DNA from 3 places in the Pseudarthrobacter niigatensis genome. Region 1 is predicted to be linked to each of the others. Evidence: riboswitches for the same ligand, from Rfam matches in the RefSeq annotation. Region 1 holds a riboswitch; each other region holds the start of a gene.
The links. A riboswitch is a leader RNA that binds a small molecule or an ion and turns the genes downstream of it on or off. The one in region 1 is predicted to bind thiamine pyrophosphate.
Positions count from the first base shown of each region.

Region 2: it holds a riboswitch for thiamine pyrophosphate, as region 1 does, so the genes downstream of both, thiC (phosphomethylpyrimidine synthase ThiC) here and J2T23_RS05700 (ECF transporter S component) in region 1, are expected to answer to the same signal.
Region 3: it holds a riboswitch for thiamine pyrophosphate, as region 1 does, so the genes downstream of both, thiD (bifunctional hydroxymethylpyrimidine kinase/phosphomethylpyrimidine kinase) here and J2T23_RS05700 (ECF transporter S component) in region 1, are expected to answer to the same signal.

Region 1 covers NZ_JAUSTB010000003.1:97,267-104,856, forward strand. The annotation lists gene J2T23_RS05675 (Na+/H+ antiporter subunit D) at 1-1,470, shown strand, start outside; gene J2T23_RS05680 (Na+/H+ antiporter subunit E) at 1,467-2,012, shown strand; gene J2T23_RS05685 (MrpF/PhaF family protein) at 2,009-2,287, shown strand; gene mnhG (monovalent cation/H(+) antiporter subunit G) at 2,277-2,681, shown strand; gene J2T23_RS05695 (DUF4235 domain-containing protein) at 2,697-2,960, opposite strand; TPP riboswitch at 3,121-3,261, shown strand; gene J2T23_RS05700 (ECF transporter S component) at 3,329-3,952, shown strand; gene J2T23_RS05705 (ABC transporter ATP-binding protein) at 3,952-5,496, shown strand; gene J2T23_RS05710 (energy-coupling factor transporter transmembrane component T family protein) at 5,493-6,293, shown strand; gene J2T23_RS05715 (UDP-N-acetylglucosamine 1-carboxyvinyltransferase) at 6,410-7,590, shown strand, end outside.
Region 2 covers NZ_JAUSTB010000002.1:465,243-472,832, forward strand. The annotation lists gene thiC (phosphomethylpyrimidine synthase ThiC) at 1-1,135, opposite strand, end outside; TPP riboswitch at 1,131-1,238, opposite strand; gene J2T23_RS05180 (amidohydrolase family protein) at 1,316-2,398, shown strand; gene J2T23_RS05185 (VOC family protein) at 2,501-3,376, shown strand; gene J2T23_RS05190 (hypothetical protein) at 3,519-3,965, shown strand; gene rpsP (30S ribosomal protein S16) at 4,184-4,606, shown strand; gene J2T23_RS05200 (RNA-binding protein) at 4,608-4,850, shown strand; gene rimM (ribosome maturation factor RimM) at 4,965-5,510, shown strand; gene trmD (tRNA (guanosine(37)-N1)-methyltransferase TrmD) at 5,511-6,323, shown strand; gene rplS (50S ribosomal protein L19) at 6,581-6,940, shown strand; gene lepB (signal peptidase I) at 7,022-7,590, shown strand, end outside.
Region 3 covers NZ_JAUSTB010000001.1:60,810-68,399, forward strand. The annotation lists gene ndk (nucleoside-diphosphate kinase) at 1-231, shown strand, start outside; gene J2T23_RS00315 (vitamin K epoxide reductase family protein) at 295-963, opposite strand; gene J2T23_RS00320 (Rne/Rng family ribonuclease) at 1,402-4,806, shown strand; TPP riboswitch at 4,965-5,062, shown strand; gene thiD (bifunctional hydroxymethylpyrimidine kinase/phosphomethylpyrimidine kinase) at 5,070-6,590, shown strand; gene rplU (50S ribosomal protein L21) at 6,853-7,161, shown strand; gene rpmA (50S ribosomal protein L27) at 7,223-7,486, shown strand.

The DNA.
Region 1 (7,590 bases):
TGCCTCCTGCTGGCGTCGGCTTGGAACGGCGGCACGGCCGCGGTGACCATCGGTGGCTGGATCCCGCCGTTTGGCATCGTCATGGTGGTGGACCAGTTCTCCTCCCTGATGCTGGTGGTCTCCTCAGCCGTCAGCCTTGCGGTGCTCGTATACGCCACAGGCCAGGGCATGGCCGACGGCGACCGCGACGCGCCGGTGTCCATCTTCCACCCCACCTACCTGATCCTGGTGGCCGGGGTGTCCAACGCGTTCCTGTCCGGGGACCTCTTCAACCTCTATGTCGGCTTCGAGATCCTGCTGACTGCAAGCTACGTGCTGATGACCCTGGGCGGCACCGGGCCGCGGATCCGCGCCGGCGTCACCTATGTGGTGGTGTCCGTCGTGTCCTCGGTGCTGTTCCTGATTGCCATCGCCATGGTCTACGGGGCCACCGGGACCGTGAACATGGCGGACCTTGCCATCAAGCTGGGCGAACTGGACCAGGGCACCAAAACCCTGCTGCACGTGATGCTCCTGGTGGCCTTCGGCATCAAGGCCGCCGTCTTCCCCTTGTCCTTCTGGCTTCCCGACTCCTACCCGACCGCTCCGGCACCGGTCACGGCCGTGTTCGCGGGCCTGCTGACCAAGGTGGGTGTCTACGCGATGGTCCGCACCGAGACACTGCTGTTCCCCGGCGATACGTTGAACACGCCGCTGATGGTGGTGGCGCTGCTGACCATGCTTGTGGGCATCCTCGGTGCCCTGGCCCAAAGCGACATCAAGCGCCTCCTCTCGTTCACCCTGGTCAGCCACATCGGCTACATGGTGTTCGGGCTGGCCATGTCCTCGGCTGTTGGGCTGGCGGCGGCGGTCTTCTACGTGGCGCACCACATCACCATCCAGACCAGCCTCTTCCTGGTCACCGGCCTCATCGAACGGCGCGGCGGCAGCTCGTCCGTGGACCGGCTGGGCGGACTCGCCAAGCTCTCACCCATGCTGGCGCTGCTGTTCTTCATCCCCGGGATGAACCTGGCCGGCATCCCGCCGTTCTCCGGATTCCTGGGCAAGGTTGGCCTGCTGCAAGCCGGCGTGGAGCTGGGCACGCCGCTGGCCTACGCGCTGGTGATCGGCGGCGTGGTGACCAGCCTCCTGACGCTTCTGGCCATCGCCCGGGTGTGGAACCGTGCGTTCTGGCGGAAGCCGGAGGACGCCGAGCACCCCGACCCCGTGCTCCTTGCCACTCCCGCTGCGAGGGTCTCCGGGCCGGGAGCCAAGGTGAACAACACGGTGACCCTCCTGCCGCGCACCATGGTGGGCTCCACGGCCGCCCTGGTGGTGCTCGGTGTTGCCCTGACCGTCTTCGCCGGACCATTGTTCGCACTTTCGGACCGGGCAGCCCGGGACATGCTTGACCGGACGCCGTACATCCAGGCGGTGCTGGGCGAGGGCATCGCCGTTCCCGGCGCCACCGCGGCGGGAGGAGGACGATGAGCCGTAAACGCATTTCACTGCGCCAGGAACTGCCGCTCCTGGTCTGGCTGGTGATTGTGTGGGGCGCCCTGTGGCAGGATTTCAGCCCCGGCAACCTCCTCTTCGGGACCCTGCTGGCCGTGGGCGTGGCCCGGCTCTTCTACCTCCCGCCGGTGGAGCTCAGCGGCCGGTTCAATATTCTCCACGCCGTGCCGTTTGCGCTGGCGTTCGTGGGCAAGGTGGTGGTGGCCAGCGCGCAGGTCCTGTATCTGGCAGCTGTCCGCGGCCCCAAGGTGACCAATGCCGTGGTCGCGGTGAAACTGCGCAGCCACCAGGACCTGATCGTCACTGCCACGGGACACGTGATTTCCCTGATCCCGGGTTCCCTGGTGGTGGACGTGGACCGTTCCACGTCCACGCTGTACCTGCACGCACTCAACATCACCTCCAAGAAGGACGTGGAAGGCCTGCGGAACGAGGTCCGCTCCATTGAAGCGGGCCTGATCCGCATCATGGGCACCGCGGATGAACTGGAAGAGGTCCGTATGGAGGCCGGCGCATGATGCCCGTTGTCCTGGCTGTCACAGCCGTCATTTTCTCGCTGGCGGCCGCCGGTGCCATCATCCGGATCGCCCGTGGCCCGTCGCTGCTGGACCGGGTGCTGGCTGCCGACGTGCTGCTCGCAATCCTTGCCGGGGCGCTATGCATCGATATGGCGGTGAACCGGCACCTGAACAACCTGATGCTGGTGGTGGCCATCTCCGTCATCGGGTTCATCGGTTCCGTGACCGTAGCCCGGTTCGTGGCAGACAGGAGGGTCAAGCCCAATGAATCCTGACTTCTTCCGGCCCGACGCCTGGATCGACCTCGCCTCCGCCGTGTTCATGGTGGTGGGTGCCCTCATGTCCCTGGGCGCCGCGATAGGCCTGCTGCGGTTCCCGGACCTCCTGAGCCGCATGCACGCCGCCACGAAGCCGCAGGTGCTGGGGCTCTTCCTGCTGCTGGCGGCCATCGGGCTGCAGCTGCGGACGTGGTGGGTGTGGCCGGTCCTGGTGGTGGCGTGGATCTTCCAACTCCTCACGGTGCCCGTGTCCGCCCACATGGTGGGCCGTGCCGGCTACCGCACCAAGCACCTGCACCGGGAACTGCTCACCACCGATGAACTGGAAGCCGTGGTGCAAAAAGCCGCCGCCGAGACTGCCCGGAAGGACAGCCCCGACGACGGCCGGTAACGCTGGGGCACGACGCTAGACGATGTCCTGGGTCTTCGCGAAGCGGGTGATGGCGCGCTGGGTGCCGCGGTTGGCCAGGACCTGGATGATGGCACTGACCGACGCCGAGATCAGCGCAAAGGTCAGCGCCGAACGCAGGCTGGTGGGTACGTCCTCGTGTTTGCCGGTGGGCGGCTTCTGTCCGGTGGTCTTTTCCCAGATGGCATTGACCAGTTTGGTACCGGCGAGGCCTGCGCCGAGGCTCACGCCCGTCCCGAGCAGTTTGATGAGAAGGTTCATTCCAGGTACTCCTTGCGGGCGGAAAACGGACTGCTCCCAGCCTAGCCGGTCATATCCGGGTGATTGGCGCCGGCAGCCCGCAATCCAGCCCGGCCAGGTGTAAACTTGACCACGCCCAACCGGGCACAACAACAAGCGTTACCCACACCAAAAGCAACACTAAAAACGACAGGGGAGCGCCGCCGTCGGACAACCTGGCATTAGCCGGGCACCGCAGGTGGGCGCTGAGAGTGCGGACAGCCGCAGACCCTCGAACCTGATCCGGTTAGTACCGGCGCAAGGGAGTCGAGTTCTCAAAGTGTCGCGGTTCCACGGCCACAGGCCGCCGGCCGGGTCCACTTTCCCCTCCTGTTTCCCAGGAGGACCACATGAGTACTGCAGCAATCAAGAAGACCACCAGCAAGTCCTGGCGCGTCGTGGACATCGTCGTCGCCGCGCTGGTGGCCATCGCAGGCGGCGTTATTTTCTGGGCATGGGACCAGGGTGCCGCCGCCCTGTCCGCCCCCATGAACGCAGCCTACCCACCCCTGACCGGCCTGCTCGCCGGGGGCTGGATGATTCCCGGCGTGCTGGGAATGCTGATCATCCGCAAGCCCGGGGCGGCCCTGTTCTGCGAAACCGTCGCCGCCACCGGCGAACTGCTGATGGGTTCCCAGTACGGCGCCTCGGTCCTGTTCTCCGGTTTCATCCAGGGCCTGGGCGCGGAAATCATCTTCGCAATCTTCGTCTACCGCAAGTTCAACCTGCCCGTGTCCCTGCTGGCAGGCGCCGCGGCCGGATTCTTCTGCGGCCTGAACGATTCGTTTGCACCGTGGGGCTGGAACATCGCCTACTCCGGCGCCGACAAGCTGGCCTACATTGTCCTCACCACCATTTCCGGGGCCATCCTTGCGGGTGCCCTGGCCTGGGTTGCCACCCGCGGCCTGGCACGCACCGGGGTGCTGAGCTCCTTCGCGTCCCGCAAGGCCGCAACGGAGCCCGTCTTCTCCTGATGGCACCCACCCAGGACTCCGGCGCGGTCCGCCCCGCCGCCGTCACCGCCCGTGGCTGGGGCTGGCGGCATGCCGGCCGGGCCAAACCCGCCGTCCACGGCCTTGACCTGGACATCGCCCCCGGGGAGCGGGTGCTCCTGCTCGGCCCCTCCGGCGCAGGGAAGTCCACGCTGCTGCACGCGCTGGCCGGCGTCCTGGGAGACATCGACGACGACGGCGAATCAGGCGACGCCGACGAGTCCGGTTCGCTCCGGGTGGACGGAGCCGCGCCCCGCGCCCAGCGCGGCCGCGCCGGCCTGATGCAGCAGGACCCCGAAACGCAGGTGGTCCTCTCCCGGGTGGGGGACGACGTCGCCTTCGGCGCCGAAAACCTCGCGGTGCCCCGCGCCGCGATCTGGCCCCGGGTGCACGCGGCGCTTGCCGACGTCGGACTCTCCCACCTCCCGCTGGACCACCCGACGTCGGCCCTGTCCGGCGGGCAAAAGCAGCGCTTGGCGCTGGCGGGCATCCTGGCGATGCGCCCCGGCCTGATCCTGCTGGACGAACCCACCGCCAACCTCGACCCGGACGGCGTCCTGGAGGTCCGCGACGCCGTGGCCCGCTGCCTGGACAAGACCGGGGCCACCCTTGTGGTGGTGGAGCACCGGGTTTCCGTCTGGAAGGACCTGGTGGACCGGATCATTGTCCTGCAGCCGGGCTCGGCCTCGGATCCCGCCGTGCTCCTGGACGGCCCGCCGGACCGTGTGCTCAGTGAGGCGAGGACCATGCTGGCCGCTGCCGGCGTGTGGGTGCCCGGGTATGTGCCCGCGACCCGTCCCCGCGCCGCCGTCCCGGCCGCGGGAACGGGGAACCTGTTGTTGGCCGCTGAGCAGCTTGCCGTGTCCCGCGGACGCGCCCGCCGGCAGGGCTTTCGGAAGATTCCGCCGGTGCCGGTCCAGGAGGACGTGGCTGCACAGGTCCGCGCCGGGCAGGCCCTGGCCATCACCGGTCCCAACGGTGCCGGCAAGTCAACCTTCGCCCTGACCCTGGCCGGTCTGCTGGAGCCCGTGGCGGGGAAGGTTTCAGCCACGCTGGACCTCAGCCGCGGCGCCGGCATCGACCCCTACAAGTGGAAGGCCCAGCAGCTGATCTCGCGGGTGGGCACGGTGTTCCAGGAGCCGGAACACCAGTTCGTCACCGGGAAGGTACTGGACGAACTGCAGTTCGGCCCGCGGCACCTGGGGCACGGCGCGGACAGGGTGGACGAACTGCTGGAGCGCCTGCGGCTCACCCAGCTGGTGGACGCCAACCCCTACACGCTCTCCGGCGGGGAAAAGCGGCGCCTCTCCGTGGCCACCGTCCTTGCCGCCAGCCCCCAGGTGCTGATCCTGGACGAGCCCACGTTCGGGCAGGATGCCAATACCTGGGCCGAACTCGCATCATTCCTGTCCGAGCTTCTGGATGCGGGTACGGCGGTGGTTTCCGTGACCCATGACGCGGAGTTCACCTCGGCCCTGGGCGGGACGGAACTGCGGTTGGCTGCCGCGGAGGCGGTGGCACCATGAGGCAGGAACTCACCTTGAGCGGCAACCATGCACTCCTGGCCCGCGCCAACCCGCTCAGCAAGTTCGCGGCGGTCCTGCTCATCACGGCGGTCCTGGCCTTGTCCATCGACTGGGTGTCCGCCTCAGTGGCCCTCGCCTTCGAACTGATGCTGTTCCCCCTTGCCGGGCTCACCGTGTCCCTGCTGTGGCAGCGCGGATGGCCGCTGATCCTCGCCGCAGCCATCGGAGGCTGGAGTACCGCCATCCTGGCGCCGGACAGCGGCAGGATCCTGCTCGACGTCGGCATCTGGAGCATGAGCGAAGGTTCCCTCCAGTTGGGCATCGGCTTCCTCCTGCGCGGCTTTGCGATCGCCCTGCCCGCGGTGCTCCTGATGAGCTGCACCGACCCCACGGACCTGGCGGATGCACTGGCGCAAAAGGCCCGCCTGCCGCACCGGTTCGTCCTGGGCACCCTCGCCGCGATGCGCCTGGTGGGGCTCATGGCAGAGGAGTGGCAGACCATCGGGATGGCCCGCCGTGCCCGGGGCGTGGGCGCCCGCGGCAGCCTCGTCCAGCGGGTGAAGGCGACGCTGGGCCAGAGCTTCGGACTGCTGGTCCAGGCCATCAGGCGGGCGTCGAGGCTCGCCGTGACCATGGAAGCGCGTGGGTTCGGCGGGGGCCGGCGGACGTGGGCCAGGGAATCCACCTTCAGCCCGCTGGACTCCTGGGTGGTTGCCGGCGGTGTGCTGGTGGCCGGACTGGCCCTGGTGGCGGCCGTCTCTGCCGGCACGTGGAACATGGTCTGGCTGGGCAGCTGACTCCCGCTGGAAGCTCTGCATGCTTTCCTATCGCATCGGATGGGTAGCGCGGGGGTGGTACCCTTCACCTCCCCCGCGAAAGGGGAGGGATAACTCATTTATGATATATTCGCGGTATGACCCAGAGAACCGCTGAACACGTTGCCGCCATGCTGAGGGACGCCCGGGGCGAGAAAGGGTGGACCCAGGGCCAGCTGGCCGCCGAACTCGGCACCAGCCAAAGCGCCGTGGCGCGGATGGAACAGGGCAAGCAGAACCTGAGCCTGAAAATGATCCAGCGGCTGGAAAACATCTTTGACCGCAGCATCGTGAACGTGGCCAAGCCGCGGATGACCCACCTGCGGGTGGAGGGCGGCCGCACCCTGTCCGGCGCCGTGGACGTCAACAGCAGCAAGAACGCCGGCGTGGCACTGCTGTGCGCCAGCCTGATCAACCGCGGCACCACAGTGCTGCGCCGCCTGGCCCGGATCGAGGAAGTCAACCGCATCGTCGAGGTGCTGACCAGCATCGGCGTCGAGTGCACCTGGCTCAATGACACGGACCTCCGCCTGCGCCGCCCCGCCGTCCTGGACCTGGACGCCATGGACGTGGACGCGGCACGCCGCACCCGCAGCGTCATCATGTTGCTGGGCCCCCTGCTGGATGAGTCCCGGGAGTACCGGCTGCCCTACGCCGGCGGCTGCGACCTGGGCACCCGGACCGTGGAGCCCCACATGCAGGCACTGCGCGAGTTCGACCTGTCAGTGGAGGCCACGGCAGGGTTCTACACCGTGCAGGCACCGCCCGCGGATAGCCGGGACCGCTCCTTCGTCCTCACCGAACGGGGGGACACCGTTACCGAGAATGCGATCATGGCGGCGGCCCACCGGCCCGGAACAACCGTGATCCGCAACGCCAGCCCCAACTACATGGTGCAGGACCTCTGCTTTTACCTGCAGATGCTCGGGGTGGCCATCGAGGGCGTGGGAACCACCACCCTGCGGATCACCGGCAGGCCCGTGATCGACGCCGAGATCGAGTATTTCCCGTCCGAGGACCCCATCGAGGCCATGAGCCTGATTACGGCCGGCATCGTCACCAACTCCGAGGTCACGGTCCGCCGGGTCCCCATCGAGTTCATGGAAATCGAACTGGCCACGCTGGGCCAGATGGGCCAGAAGCTCGAAATTTCCGGCGAATACATGGCCCGCAACGGCCGCACCCGGCTGGTGGACGTCACCACCAAGCCCTCCGAGCTGCGTGCCCCCGAGGACAAGATCCACCCCATGCCGTTCCCCGGGCTGAACATCGACAACCT
Region 2 (7,590 bases), on a different contig from region 1:
GCTCAGCGAACTGCGCGGCGTCGTTGGCGTCCGCCGTCGAACCGGGGCGGAGGCCGTCGCCCAGCGAGAAGGCGACGTCGTATTTGGCGAAGATTCCGCACAGCTCGTCGAAGTGCGTGTACAGGAAGTTCTCCTGGTGGTGGGCCAGGCACCAGCCCGCCATGATGGAGCCGCCCCGCGAGACAATACCGGTGACGCGGTTGGCGGTGAGCGGGACATAGCGGAGCAGCACGCCCGCGTGGATGGTCATGTAGTCCACACCCTGTTCGCACTGTTCGATCACGGTGTCCCGGAAGATTTCCCAGGTCAGGGCGTTGGCCTCGCCGTTGACCTTTTCCAAGGCCTGGTAGATGGGGACGGTTCCAATGGGCACCGGGGAGTTGCGGATGATCCACTCCCGCGTGGTGTGGATGTCATCGCCGGTGGACAAGTCCATGACGGTGTCCGCGCCCCACTGGGTTGCCCACTGCAGCTTGTCCACTTCCTCGGCGATCGAACTCGTCACGGCCGAGTTGCCGATGTTCGCGTTGATCTTCACCAGGAAGGCCTTGCCGATGATCATGGGCTCGGATTCCGGATGGTTGATGTTGTTGGGAATGATGGCGCGGCCGGCAGCCACTTCGCTGCGCACCAGTTCCACATCGCAGTTCTCGCGCAGCGCCACGAACCGCATTTCCTGCGTGATGACGCCCTGCCGGGCATAGTGCATCTGCGTCACCGTCCGGCCGTCGACGGCGCGGCGGGGCACGGGCTGCGCGCCCTTCCACTCCGCGGAGGCGGCTCCGCGGCGGACGGCCGAGCGGCCGTCGTCCAGCAGGTTGCGTTCCCTGCCGCTGTAGGCCTCGGTGTCTCCGCGCGCCACGATCCACTCCGCGCGGAAAGGCTCCAGGCCGCGGACGGGGTCGCTTCCCGGCCCCGCCGTCCGGTACGTCCGGAACGGTGCGTTCGGCTGGCCGTTGGGGGACGGCTCAAGGGCAATTTCCGTCACCGGTACCCGGATCCCGGACGCCTCATCCGCGAGGTAGGCGAGGGAATGCGACTTCAACGACTGGGTTTCCGGCGGCATTGACGCGCCACCGGGCACCCTGTCAGACGGCTGGAGGGCAGGGTTCAATTGGGTGTTTTGCGTACTCAAGGGAATACTCACTTCCTTCGCCGGCATTACCCGGACAGGTTCAACGGTCGCAGGCTGCGTCAGCCCGATCTCAGCCCCTGCAAGGGCACCCGTGTGGTCAGGAACGAAGCTACCACAGGCGCCTGGAGCGGCCTTGTCATAATTGCGGTGCTAGCCTGGCCGGGCATCGAAAGGAGCCCCATGGCAGGCATCATCCACTTCCGCGGCCCCGTCCTGACTGCACCGGACACGGTGCGGCACGGGCTCTGGTCCGTGGACGGCAGGCTTACGTTCAGCCGGCCGGCGGCTGCTCCGGACCGGGTTTTGGATGGCTGGGTGCTGCCGGGCTTCGTGGACGCCCACTGCCACATTGGGCTTGGGGCCACTGGTCCGGTCGAGCCCGCGGCGGCCAGGGACCAGGCGGAGGCGGACCTTAGCGCGGGAACCCTGCTGGTCCGGGACGCGGGCTCGCCGGCAGATACCCGCTGGATGCAGGGCGGAGTGGACTTCCCGGTGCTGATCCGGGCCGGGCGCCATATTGCCCGGACGCGCCGCTACCTGCGGGGCTTCGCCGAGGAAGTGGAACCCGAGGGCCTCGTGGAGGCCGTCCGGAAGCAGGCGCGCGACGGCGACGGCTGGGTCAAGCTCGTGGGGGACTGGATTGACCGGAGCGCCGGCGACCTGTCGCCGTCCTTTCCTGCCGCCGTCGTACGCGATGCCGTCCAGGCGGCACACGACGAAGGTGCCCGGGTAACAGCGCACTGCTTCGCCGAAGATACCCTGGACCAGGTGCTGGACGCGGGCATCGACTGCGTCGAGCACGCTACCGGGCTCCTTCCCCGCCACGTGCCCCGGTTCGTGGAGCAGGGCGTACCGATCGTGCCCACGCTCATCAATATCGCCACCTTCCCCGACATTGCTGCGCAGGCGGAGCCCAAGTTCCCGCGTTATGCCGCCCACATGCGCGCCCTCTGGGAAGGCAGGATGGAGCGGGTGGCGCAAGCCCATGCCGCGGGTGTACGCATCTTTGCCGGTACCGATGCCGGCAGCGTGATACGGCACGGCAGGATCACGGACGAAATCCTCGCCCTGCACGGCGCCGGCCTGCCCATGGAGGCGGCCCTGGACGCCGCCTGCTGGGCAGCCCGTGCGTGGCTGGGAGCGGACGGGATGGAGGAGGGTGCCCGCGCCGACGTCGTTGTATGCCGGGAAGACCCGCGGGCGGCACCGGAGACCATTACGGCCCTGGAGCACGTGGTGCTGGGCGGGCGGATTATTCGCTGACAAAATACGGCTCACGGAGGACTTGGAATAAATTGAAGCTTCAAGTAATTTTAACGTGTGAGAGGCCGCCAATGGGACGGCCGCCAATGCTAGGAGCCTTCAATGACCGCATCAGCCAGCAGCCAGGATCTTCTTCCTGCCGACCTCGCCATGGGCACCGTGATGCTCAAGGTGGGCGACATGAAGGTCATGACCGACTACTACCAGTGCGCACTGGGCCTTGAGGTGGTCGCCGAACAGGACGGCGGGCTCTACCTTGGCCGCCTGGGCCGGCCGTTGGTCCACCTTGCGCCGGCTCCCGGACTGCACCTTCCCGGCAGGGGAGAGGCGGGCCTGTTCCACACCGCGCTCCTCTTCGAGGACCAGGCTTCCCTCGCCGCCACCGTCGCCACTGCCGCGCAGTACGAGCCGCGGGCCTTCACCGGCAGTGCCGACCACCTGGTCAGCGAAGCCTTCTACTTCACCGACCCCGAGGGCAACGGCATCGAACTGTACTGGGACCGTCCCCGCAGCAACTGGTCCTGGAACGGGACGGACGTAGTCATGGACAGCCTGGCGCTCCCGCCGCAGCGCTACCTCGAGCAGTACCTCACCGAAGAGTCCCTGGAGGGACAGCGGCAAACGGCCGCCGGCGTGGGACACGTCCACCTCCAGGTTGGCGATGTGCAGACCGCCCGGGATTTCTACGTGGGCACCCTGGGGTTCGAAAAGACCGCAGGCTGGCACGGGCAGGCACTGTTCGTTTCCGCAGGCCGCTACCACCACCACATGGCCATGAACGTCTGGAACAGCCGCGGCGCCGGTCCGCGCAAGGACACCCTTGGGCTTGGCGAGGTGCTCATCGAGGTTCCGTCCGGGGACGACGTCGGAGCGCTGACCGACCGCCTCAAGGTTGCCGGGGTGCCGGCCCACCACACCGGCTGGGAGCTTCGGTTCGAGGATCCGTGGCGCAACCGTATCCGCGTCGCCGTCCGCTGACCGCTGCGGCCTCCTGCGCCACTCCGCGGGAGGCTGGTCCGGCGTGCGAGGGCGGCCCCGCAGCTACTAGGCTGATTCCGTACGGCCGGGCGGCAGGAAGTGTCCGGCGCGCAGTTCCGCCAACGGAAGAAGGACACGAGCCATGGGCTTCACCGAGATCTTTGTCGCCACCCATGACGCCGCGCTGAAACATGCCGGCCTCCTTGATGAAGGCCGCAGCGCCTCCGCGGGGGACACTGCTGCGGTCCGGATTGAGGGAATCAGCGATTTTGAACTGGAGCAGCTTGGCGATCTTGCCGGGACGGCCGTCCATGCCGGCGGAGCCGACTACGAGCTGACGATGGTGGACGTCGCCAGCGACTCCCTCCTCGCCGTTCCGCCGGCCATGGTCCGCGCCCTGGCGGACCTTCTCACTTACGAAACCGAAGGCGAGGGCAACGTCCTGGACGACGTCGCCGAACAGTGGGCCGCCCAGGAGGACATGCCGTTCGGGGCCGCCCAGGCGCGGACGTATGTGCAGCAGCTCGCGGCGCTCGCCGCCGGAATCAATGATTCGGAGCGGACTGGACTCTACGTCTGGTCCGCCTGACCCTCCCGGCCGCGCCCGGGAAACCCTCCCGCTAAGTCACCGGCGGCTGCGCCAAGTCGAAATAACGGCGTTCATCTGGCACAATAAACAGGTACTCGATCTGCGTGGCCCCTCTCTCCGCGTCCGGATCCTGTCCTTCGAGCCCGCAAGTACGGCCCGCCCCACGGGTGCAGAAAGCCGGGTTCACCCCTTTTTCTGAAACAGGAGTGACCACAAAAGTGGCCGTAAAGATTCGCCTTAAGCGCTTCGGCAAGATGCGCGCCCCGTACTACCGCATCGTCGTTGCGGACTCACGCACCAAGCGTGATGGCCGCGCCATCGAGGAGATCGGCAAGTACCACCCCACCGAAGAGCCCTCGTTCATCGAGGTTAACTCCGAGCGTGCCCAGTACTGGCTGTCCGTCGGCGCCCAGCCGTCCGAGCAGGTTGCCGCGATCCTGAAGATCACCGGTGACTGGCAGAAGTTCAAGGGCCTGCCGGGCCAGGAAGGCACCCTCAAGACCAAGGTCGCGAAGGAAGCTTTCGTTGCTCCGGAGAAGGGCTCGGTCATCATCCCGGAAGCCATCACCAAGAAGGCCTCCAAGTCTGACGCTGCCGAGGCCCCGGCCGACGCCGAAGCTGAGACCACCGAGGCTGAGTAGATTGCTGGCAGAAGCGCTGGAGCACCTGGTCCGCGGGATCGTTGATTCCCCGGACGACGTCAAGGTCAGTTCAAAGAGCAACCGCCGCGGGGACACCCTCGAGGTGCGCGTTCACCAGGACGACCTCGGACGGGTGATCGGCCGCCAGGGCCGCACGGCACGCGCACTGCGCACCGTGGTGGCAGCACTGGCCGGCGGCGAACCGGTAAGGGTCGACGTCGTCGACACCGACCGCCGCCGCTGAGCGCTCGGCAATATCCAGTTTGCTCCGGCCCCTTCACCACCAGGTGGAGGGGCCGGAGTTCTTTCCCAGCACAAAGCTTCACCAGCACCACCACAACCCGGAACAGAGGAACAGATGCAGCTTCAGGTGGCACGGATTGGCAAGCCGCACGGCATTCGCGGGGAGGTCACCGTCCAGGTGCTTACGGACGCCCCGGAAGACAGGTTTGTCCCCGGAACGGAGTTCGTGGTGGAGCCTTCAGCGTCCGGCCCGCTGACTGTGAGCAGCGCGCGCTGGAACAAGGACATCCTGCTGCTCGGTTTTGAAGAAGTGGCGGACCGTAACCAAGCCGAGACGCTCCGCGGCGCCAAGCTCTTCATCGAAACCGAAGAGCTGGACGAGGACGACGACGAAGGCTGGTATGAGCACGAACTGGTCGGCCTGGAAGCACGGGTCGAGTCCCGGGTGGTGGGCAAGGTGACAGCCCTCAACACCATGCCGGTCCAGGACCTGCTGGTGGTGACCACCCCGGGTGGCGACGAGATCCTCATTCCGTTCGTGGAACAGATCGTCCCTGAGGTGAACATCGATGAAGGCTTCATTCTCCTCACCCCGCCGGACGGCCTCTTCGGCATCAACTCGGACGAAGCCGCCGCCCCGGAAGCGGAAGGCAACGCCTAGATGCGGATCGACGTCGTCAGCATCTTCCCCGAATACCTCGCCCCGCTTGAACTCTCGCTGATCGGCAAGGCCCGCCAGGACGGCATCCTGGACCTGCATGTCCATGACCTGCGCAGCTTCACCACGGACAAGCACCGTTCCGTCGATGACACCCCATACGGCGGCGGCGCCGGGATGGTCATGAAGCCCGAGCCCTGGGCGCAGGCACTTTCAGCCGTAGCCGAGGGGCACCCGGATGGGGACCGCAAGCCCGTGTTGATTGTTCCTTCGCCGGCGGGGGAGCGGTTCACCCAGGCCCTCGCTTACGAGTTGGCCGAGGAGCAGCACCTGGCGTTTGCGTGCGGGCGGTATGAGGGCATCGATGAGCGGGTCATCGAATGGGCGCAGGAGCACTTCACGGTCCGGCCCGTTAGCCTCGGCGACTACGTCCTGAACGGTGGGGAAGTGGCGGTCCTGGCCATGGTGGAGGCCATTGGCCGCCTGCTGCCGGGGGTGGTGGGAAATCCCGAGTCGCTGGTGGAGGAATCACACTCCGACGGGCTGCTGGAATACCCGGTCTACACCAAGCCCTCCGTCTGGCGGGAGCGCGAAGTGCCCCCGGTGCTCCTCAGCGGCAACCACGGCCGGATCGCACAGTGGCGCCGCCACGAACAGTACCGCCGGACGGCGGAGCGCCGTCCGGACCTGCTCGAAGGGTTCGACGCCGGCAGCCTCCCGCGCGCGGACCGCACCGAACTGCACAACCTGGGCTACGACGTCGTGGACGGCAGGCTTGTCCGCCGCCCCGGCACGGCAGCTGCACAGTCGGGCTAGCGGCGGCGGAACGCCGGGACTAACTCCGCCCGAATTGGCGTAACCCTGCCGCTGTGGCAAAATTAACCCTTGTGTCTGCTGGGTCCGCACCTGCCACAGGGGGTAGCGCGGCCAACAGCCCGACAACCGGCTCCCTCAACCCTTGAAGCAGCCGGGACTTTACTTCGGCGGTGAGCCCCCGGCCTGCTTTCCAGCAGCCGGACTTGCCCGCCGTGACCCAAAGTGAATGACCTGTGGCGTTCACCAGGAGTGCAATCATGCATATTCTCGATTCCCTCGACGCAGCCTCGCTGCGCAACGATGTTCCGCAGTTCCGCGCGGGCGACACCCTCAAGGTGCACGTGAACATCATCGAAGGCAAGAACACCCGTGTCCAGGTCTTCCAGGGCTTCGTCCTGGGCCGCCAGGGTGACGGCGTTCGCGAAACCTTCACGGTCCGCAAGGTTTCCTTCGGTGTCGGTGTGGAGCGTACCTTCCCGGTGCACTCCCCGATCATCGAAAAGATCGAGGTTGTCACCAAGGGTGACGTCCGCCGCGCCAAGCTGTACTACATGCGTGCGCTGCGCGGCAAGGCTGCCAAGATCAAGGAAAAGCGCGACTTCAGCACCGCAAAGTAAGTCTTCCGGACTTACTGCCAGCTGGAGCGCGGCCGTACCCGGCAAGCGCCGGAGCAATGCACCAGCGCCAGGATACGGACCATGCACCAGACAAAACGCCAGCCCCGCAGAATGGGCTGGCGTTTCGTCTTTCCGGCGCTGATCCTTGCCATCGCCATCAGCGGTTTGGTCAGGTCCTTGTGGCTCGATGTCTATTTCATTCCCTCGGAGTCCATGGAACCGCTCCTGGAAGGCGGCGACCGGATCCTTGTCTCCCGCACCGATTTCCAAACCGAACCTATCCGGCATGGCGACGTTGTCGTCTTCGACGGGCGCGGGAGTTTTGCGCCCCTGAACAGCGGCAAAGGCCCTTTGGTGGATGCCATTGCATCCGCGATGCAATGGGGCGGGCTGGCCGGCAGCGACACTACCTACGTCAAACGCGTGATCGGCCTTCCCGGTGACACCGTGGTCTGCTGTGATGCCGGAGGGAAAGTCGCGGTCAACGGGACAGCACTGGATGAGCCCTATGTCTTCCCCGGGGATGCGCCGAGCACGCAGAAGTTCAATACGGTGGTCCCCGAGGGCAGGCTGTGGTTGATGGGGGACCACCGTTCTGTTTCCGCCGATTCACGCAGCCTGCTCGGTGCTCCGGGAGGCGGACTCGTTCC
Region 3 (7,590 bases), on a different contig from region 1:
GTGGAATTCATGCTCAGCGGCCCCGTGGTGGCGGCCATTTTCGAAGGCCACCGTGTCATCGAAGGCTTCCGCTCCCTGGCGGGCACCACGGACCCCACGACGGCGGCCCCCGGCACCATCCGCGGCGACTTCGGCCGGGACTGGGGCCTGAAGGTGCAGCAGAACCTGGTCCACGGCTCCGACTCGACTGAGTCAGCCGACCGGGAGATCAAGATCTGGTTCCAGGGCTGAGCGGCCCCGGAACAGCAAGAAGCCCTTGGTTCTTCGGAACCAAGGGCTTCTGTCGTCTGCGGCCTAAAAGCCCGAGGTACCCGCGAACACCTGGATGAACGCGAAGAAGATGGTGGCGATGACGGCAACATACAGCAGCGCCGTGATGATCCAGCCGGAATCGCCAAGGATGCGGGTTGCCCGGGCGGGCAGGGGGATGACGCCGGCCGTGATGTTCCGGATGGTGGTCCACACGAAGAGCGGGATCATGGCCGCCCAGACGATCATGCAGAACGGGCACAGGATGTGGATGGAGTACAGGGCCTGGGACCACAGCCAGACGACGAACGCGAAGCCGAGTGTGACTCCTGCCTGCAGCCCGAGCCAGTACCAGCGGGCAAAGGTCGCTCCGGACAGCAGGGCCATGCCCACCGTGATGGTGATGGCGAAGGCCACGATGCCGATAAACATGTTGGGGAAGCCGAAGAGGGAACTTTGCCAGGTCTGCATGACCTGACCGCAGGAGATCCACGGATTCACGTCGCACACGGTGGTGTGGTTGGGGTCCTTGAGTACCTCGAGTTTTTCCAGGACCAGGGTTCCGGAAGCGAGCCAGCCGACGATTCCGGTGATGACCAGCAACCAACCAAAGGGCCGGTTACGCGCCATCCGCGGAAGGCTTCCCGCGGCGCTGGTCTGCGGCTCGGCGGCCCGTTCCTGCTGGTGGGCGCTGACGGGAGAGATGCTGGGCATGGGTATGGCGTCCTTTTCGTCCGGTGCTCCTGTGCCTGATTGTAACGCCGCCGGCTGGAGCCCCCACACAGGCAAAGGAACAGCAACGCCCGCTTCCGCTGCGATCCGGCGCGGGTATGAGAGAATGAACATGGCTGGAAGCCGATCCACATTCGGACTCCGGTCCGGTGGTTTGTTCCCAAGACCGCCAATGATGAGCAGGGCAGGCTTCGGATTCTTCCGGCACACCCGCGACTCCATTGGGCGGCACCTGGTTGTAGCACGCAGAACAACGGGTTTTCAGAACATCCGCCGGCTCCCACGGGCTGCCGCACCCCAACGACGGTGCGAACCTGGGAGTATCCACTTGACTTCTGTCAATGCCTGCGGGTGTTGACAATATGTGCCCCAATGGGTGCCGGATGTGGCGGTACGTCAGGGGCAGGAGTGTTGCCACATATGGAGAATGACCAGGAACTCGCCGTTAACGATGAAGCAGCGGCTGCCGCGCCCAAGAGGGCACCGCGGACCCGCCGCAAGGCGGCACCCAAAACCGGGCATGCCCCTGCGGATGCCGTGACCAGCGCACCGGATGCCGATTCGGCCCCCGGTGGAGACCCGGCCGGTCAAGAAACCGCGGTTGAAGCAACCACTGTGGACGCAACCGCTGCCGAAGAAGCCGGCACTGCGCAGAAGGCGCCCGCCCGGCGCACCCGGGCCCGGAAGAAGGCCGACACCGCGGAACCCCTGCCTGCCTTCGCCGCTGACGCGGAGCGTGCTGCCGAAGTGGCGACCGTTGACGCGCCGGCCGCAGTTCCGGACCCCGGCGCCGACGGCCCTGCCGTTCCTGCCCAGGAGGCAACGGCAGATCCCGAAACCAAGCCGGTCCGCCGCCGTCGGGTAGCCACCCGCAAGGCTGCCTCTCCAGCCGCCGCCCCCGCAGCCGACTCCGCGGGAACGGCTGGTGAAACACCTGCCGCCGCAGCCCCGGAGGCAGTGCTGCCGGAGGCCGCTGACCAGATCGCGGAACAGGACGTGGAGCAGGCGAACGTGCCCGCCGGGCAGGAAGCCGTTCCTGCAACGGAAGGGGCCCCGGCACCGGAGCAGCCCACGGAAGCGCCGGCAGTGGAAGACGGCGAGGCCGCCGCTGCCGCCAGCCCCTTCGGCTCGCTGTTCCTGGAACCCGCTTCCCCCACCTCAGTACTCTTCCAGGCCCCGGACCTCAGCACCGTAGTCCGGCCCGCAGCGCCGGCCGCCGCGGAGCCTGAGGAAGAAGAATCCGAAGACGCCGAGGATTCCTCCAGCCGCCGCCGTCGCCGCAGCCGTGGCCGCAGGGGCCGCAGCCGCATCGGTGGTACGGCGGAGGAGGACAACGAGGACAGCGGTTCCGATGCTGAGGACGAGTCCGACGAGGACAACGCAGGCCAGGTGGAAGACGGCGTGACGTCCCGCCGCCGCCGTCGCCGCCGCCGCGGTGACCAGGACCTTGAGCTGACCGGTGGGGAAGACGACGATCCGCCCAACACGGTGACGAGGGTCCGTGCGCCGCGCGCGGTCAGTGAAGCGCCGGTCAACAACCGGGTCACCAGCGTCAAGGGCTCCACCCGCCTTGAGGCCAAGAAGCAGCGCCGCCGCGAATCCCGCGACACCGGCCGCCGCCGCACGGTGATCACCGAAGCCGAGTTCCTGGCCCGCCGCGAATCCGTGGACCGCCAGATGATCGTGCGCCAGCGCGATGACAGAATCCAGATCGGCGTCCTCGAAGACGGCGTCCTGGCAGAGCACTTCGTGTCCAAGACCCAGCAGGATTCCTTGATCGGCAACGTGTACCTGGGCAAGGTCCAGAACGTGCTGCCATCCATGGAAGCGGCGTTCGTGGACATCGGGCGCGGCCGCAATGCCGTCCTGTACGCCGGCGAGGTCAACTGGGAAGCCGTCAACCTTGAGGGCAAGCAGCGGCGCATTGAGAACGCGCTCAAGTCCGGCGACACCGTGCTGGTCCAGGTCACCAAGGACCCGGTGGGCCACAAGGGTGCCCGCCTCACCAGCCAGATCTCGCTGCCCGGCCGCTACCTGGTGTACGTCCCCGGCGGTTCCATGACGGGCATCTCCCGGAAGCTGCCCGACGTCGAACGCAACCGGCTCAAGCGCATCCTCAAGGACCGCCTTCCCGAGCACGCCGGCGTCATTGTCCGCACCGCCGCCGAGGGCGCTTCCGAGGAAGAGCTCACGCACGACATCAACCGGCTGCGCGCCCAGTGGGAAGGCATCGAAAGCCAGTCCACCTCCACCAAGATCCTGGCCCCCGAGCTCCTCTACGGCGAACCCGACCTGACCATCAAGGTGGTCCGTGACGTCTTCAACGAGGACTTCTCCAAGCTCATCGTTTCCGGCGAGGAGGCCTGGGACACCATCGAGGCCTACGTCACCTACGTGGCGCCGGACCTTGTGGGCCGGCTCGAGAAGTGGACCAAGGACCAGGACATCTTCTCCGCCTGGCGAATCGACGAACAGATCCACAAAGCCCTCGAACGGAAGGTCTTCCTGCCCTCCGGCGGCTCCCTGGTGATCGACCGCACCGAGGCCATGACCGTGGTGGACGTCAACACGGGCAAGTTCACCGGCAGCGGCGGCAACCTCGAGGAAACCGTCACCAAGAACAACCTCGAAGCGGCCGAGGAAGTGGTGCGCCAGCTGCGGCTGCGCGACATCGGCGGCATCATCGTGATCGACTTCATCGACATGGTGCTCGAATCCAACCGCGACCTGGTCCTGCGCCGCCTGGTTGAGTGCCTGGGCCGCGACCGGACCAAGCACCAGGTTGCCGAAGTGACCTCACTCGGACTGGTCCAGATGACGCGCAAGCGCATGGGCACCGGCCTGCTGGAGGTGTTCGGCGAGCAGTGCGAGGCCTGCGCCGGCCGGGGCGTCGTGACCCACGACGACCCCGTGGAGCACCGCCGGGCCAACACGGTGGCGGCCGAGCACCACGTCCAGCGCACCGACAACCGGCCCGAAACCCGTGCGGAGGCCCGCCCGGAAGCGCAGCGGAACGACGCCCAGCCCGGCGTCCGGTCCGAACGCAAGCGGCGGCGGGGACGCGGCGGCCAGCAGCCCGAGGCTGCCCCGGCACCTGCCGTCCATGTCCACACCGTCCAGCCGGACCCGTCCGACGCCGAGCGGCACGCCAAGGCGGAGGCAACCAGGCTTGCCCTGGCGAACATCGCCGCTGCCGCCCATGCGGCCCACCTGCACGACGACGAGGTAGCGGCTGCCCGGCAGGTGCCGGCCGCGGAGCCTGCGCAGGTACCCGTTGAGGAGAAGCACGACGCCGATGCCCCGGCACGTCCCGCAGCCGTCCTCACGTTCGGCGGCGAGGAAGTCCCGCTTCCGTTCGTGGAGCACGCCGGGGAACAGCATCCGAAGCCTGCCCTGACGCTGGACCGGCTTGCGGAAGCATTCGCACACCTGGGCCAGCCGGCTTCCCCTGTGGGGCATGCGCCTGCCAATCAGGCAGAGGCTCTGCAGGCAGCAGAAGAGGCAGCACCGGAGCAGCCGGCCGGCGCAGGGGCGGCGGGAGCCCGCGCCGGTGCCGCTCCTGAGGCGTCCCCTGAAAAGGACTATTCGGACCACACGCTGGAGCAGTCCCGGCAGCGCCGCCCCCGGCGCCACCGGGCCGCCAGCCGTGCCCAGGGTGCCGCCAACGAGACCGCCGTCCAGCACCATGAAAACGTCCAGGCTGATGCCGGTGGGCACTCGCACGCAGCGAAGGCCCCCGAACCCGCGAAGGACCAGCCGGAACCGCGGAAGGCGGCCGAGGAACCCATCATCCTCGGCGTCGGGGTGCCTGCCTCGGAACTCTAGGCACAGGAGCTTCCAGCCAGGAATCCCCGTCCTGCGCATCGGTCCACCCGGATTACCGGGGGTACCGTGCGGGGCGGGGATTCCTGCCGTTGCGGGATGGCCCATTTTTGCGGCGGCCGTTGTTACCTTTTTCCGGGTGCGGCGCACGGGCTAGGGTAGGAACCGACACGGGGTGCCGCGCAGCAGGCCGGCTGAGATCCAGACCCGTTGAACCTGTCCGGCTAGTACCGGCGAAGGGATGTCTCTTGTCTTCGACCCTTTCCATGCCCCTGCCAGCTTCCTCCGCCGCCGGCACCGGGCTGCCAACCGGCCGGGAAGTCCCGCGGGTCCTGTCCATCGCCGGCTCCGACCCGTCCGGGGGCGCAGGCATCCAGGCCGACCTGAAAAGCATTGCCGCCCACGGCGGTTACGGCATGGCTGCCATCACGGCGCTGACGGCGCAGAACACGTGCGGTGTACAGGCAGTCCACGTTCCTCCCGCAGCCTTCCTGGCACAGCAGCTGGACGCGGTCAGCGATGATATCTCCATTGACGCCGTCAAGATCGGCATGCTGGGGGACGAGGCCGTGATCCGCACTGTCCGGCACTGGCTGGAGAAGGTCCGTCCCGCCGTCGTTGTCCTGGACCCGGTGATGGTGGCCACCAGCGGCGACCGGCTGCTGAAAGAGTCCGCCGAGGCCGCCCTCCGGGACATCTTGCCCCTGGCCCACCTCATTACGCCCAACCTGCCGGAGCTTGCCATGCTGGTGGGCGCGGATCCAGCAGACAGCTGGGCGGCAGCGCTGGAGCAGGGGAGGCGCCTGGCGGATGCCACCGGCGCCACCATCCTTGTCAAGGGCGGGCACCTGGCGGGTGCGGACTGCCCGGATGCGCTGGTCAATACGGCAGGCCTCCTGCCAGGGGAAGTGGTGGAGGTGCAGGGAAACCGCATCGACACGCGCAACAGCCACGGCACCGGCTGTTCCCTGTCCTCCGCGATAGCCACCGTCCAGGCACGCCTTGGCGACTGGGAGGCATCGCTCCGAACGGTCAAGCCATGGCTTGCCGGCGCCCTTGAGAAGTCGGAGCAGCTTGAAGTGGGCCGGGGAAACGGCCCCGTGCACCATTTCCACCACGTGCGGCCGGCCCTCGCGGAAGGCGCTTTCGCTGCCCGGCTGTGGACGGAAGCCCAGCAGGACCTGGCCGACATCTACGCCCTGGACTTCATCCACGGCCTGGCCACCGGGGACCTGGCCGAGAAGGATTTCGCCTACTACCTGGCGCAGGATGCCCTGTACCTGAACGGCTACTCCCGGGTCCTTGCCCGGGCGAGTGCCCTGGCCCCGTCAGAAGGGGAGCAGCTGTTCTGGGCCGGATCATCGCAGCAATGCCTGGAAGTGGAGTCGGAGCTGCACCGCTCGTGGCTCAGCACCCGCCCCGCCCAGGGCGGACTCGGCCCCGTCACCAAGGCCTACGTGGACCACCTCACCGCAGCATCGGCGTCGGGAAGCTACGCCGTCCTGGCCGCCGCCGTCCTGCCCTGCTTCTGGCTTTACGCCGAAGTCGGGGAAAAGCTGCACGCCCGGTTCCTTGCCTCGGGAGAGCCGGGCGGCCACGCCTACGCAGCATGGCTCCGGACCTACGCGGACGAGGGCTTCGCCGAGGCCACCCGCCGCGCCATCGCCATCGTGGACGCAGCAGGGCGGAGGGCCTCCGACCACGAACGCGCGGCGATGGTGACTGCGTTCAAGCAGTCCTGCCGCCTGGAAGTGGAATTCTTCGACGCGCCGAGGTTGCATTCCTGAACCCTGTGGGCAGCGCCGCCGCTATGATGGAGTCCATGGTTGCGGTGCTGCCTGTCGGAGTGTGGTTACTACCACACCCGGGCCGCCGGAACCAGCCTCATTTGCGGCCGTAGATGGATTTAGCGTATTCTGGATCTTCGGTGCTTACGCCAACACTTGGGTTATGACCCCACGGCGTTGAGGCACAGCGCGAACCCTGGCTTTTTTGAGTCGGTTCCGCACGCAAATTTTGTAATAAACGTCGAGAGAAGTGAGTTCCCAAGTGGTGTACGCGATTGTCCGCGCAGGCGGCCGCCAAGAGAAGGTTTCCGTTGGAGACTTCGTTACCCTGAACCGCGTCGCCGGTGGAGCCGGCAGCACCATTGAGCTGCCCGCACTGCTCCTGGTTGATGGTGACAAGGTCACCTCCGCCGCCGCTGACCTGGCCAAGGTAACTGTTACGGCTGAAATCCTCCAGGACCTGCGTGGTCCTAAGATTGTCATCCAGAAGTTCAAGAACAAGACCGGCTACAAGAAGCGCCAGGGTCACCGCCAGGAACTGACCAAGGTCAAGATCACCGGCATCAAGTAACCACCGGTTACTGTTCAGGTATTTCAACAGATTCCCCAGAATTTAGAGGCAGGCATTTCAGATGGCACATAAAAAGGGCGCGAGCTCCACTCGCAACGGTCGCGATTCCAACGCTCAGTACCTCGGCGTCAAGCGCTTCGGCGGCCAGGTTGTTTCCGCCGGCGAGATCATCGTCCGCCAGCGTGGCACCCACTTCCACCCCGGCGCCGGCGTTGGCCGTGGCGGTGACGACACCCTGTTCGCACTGACCCCGGGCGCCGTTGAATTCGGCACCCGCCGCGGTCGTCGCGTAGTCAACATCGTTGCTGCTGCAGCTGCAGAGTAACAACCAGTTCTGAAGCGGTGGAGCGGGCCTGAGGGTCCGCTCCACTGTTCTTTTAACAGCATTACAATCGATGTGGCGTCCCCGGGCGCCCCATAAACAGCACC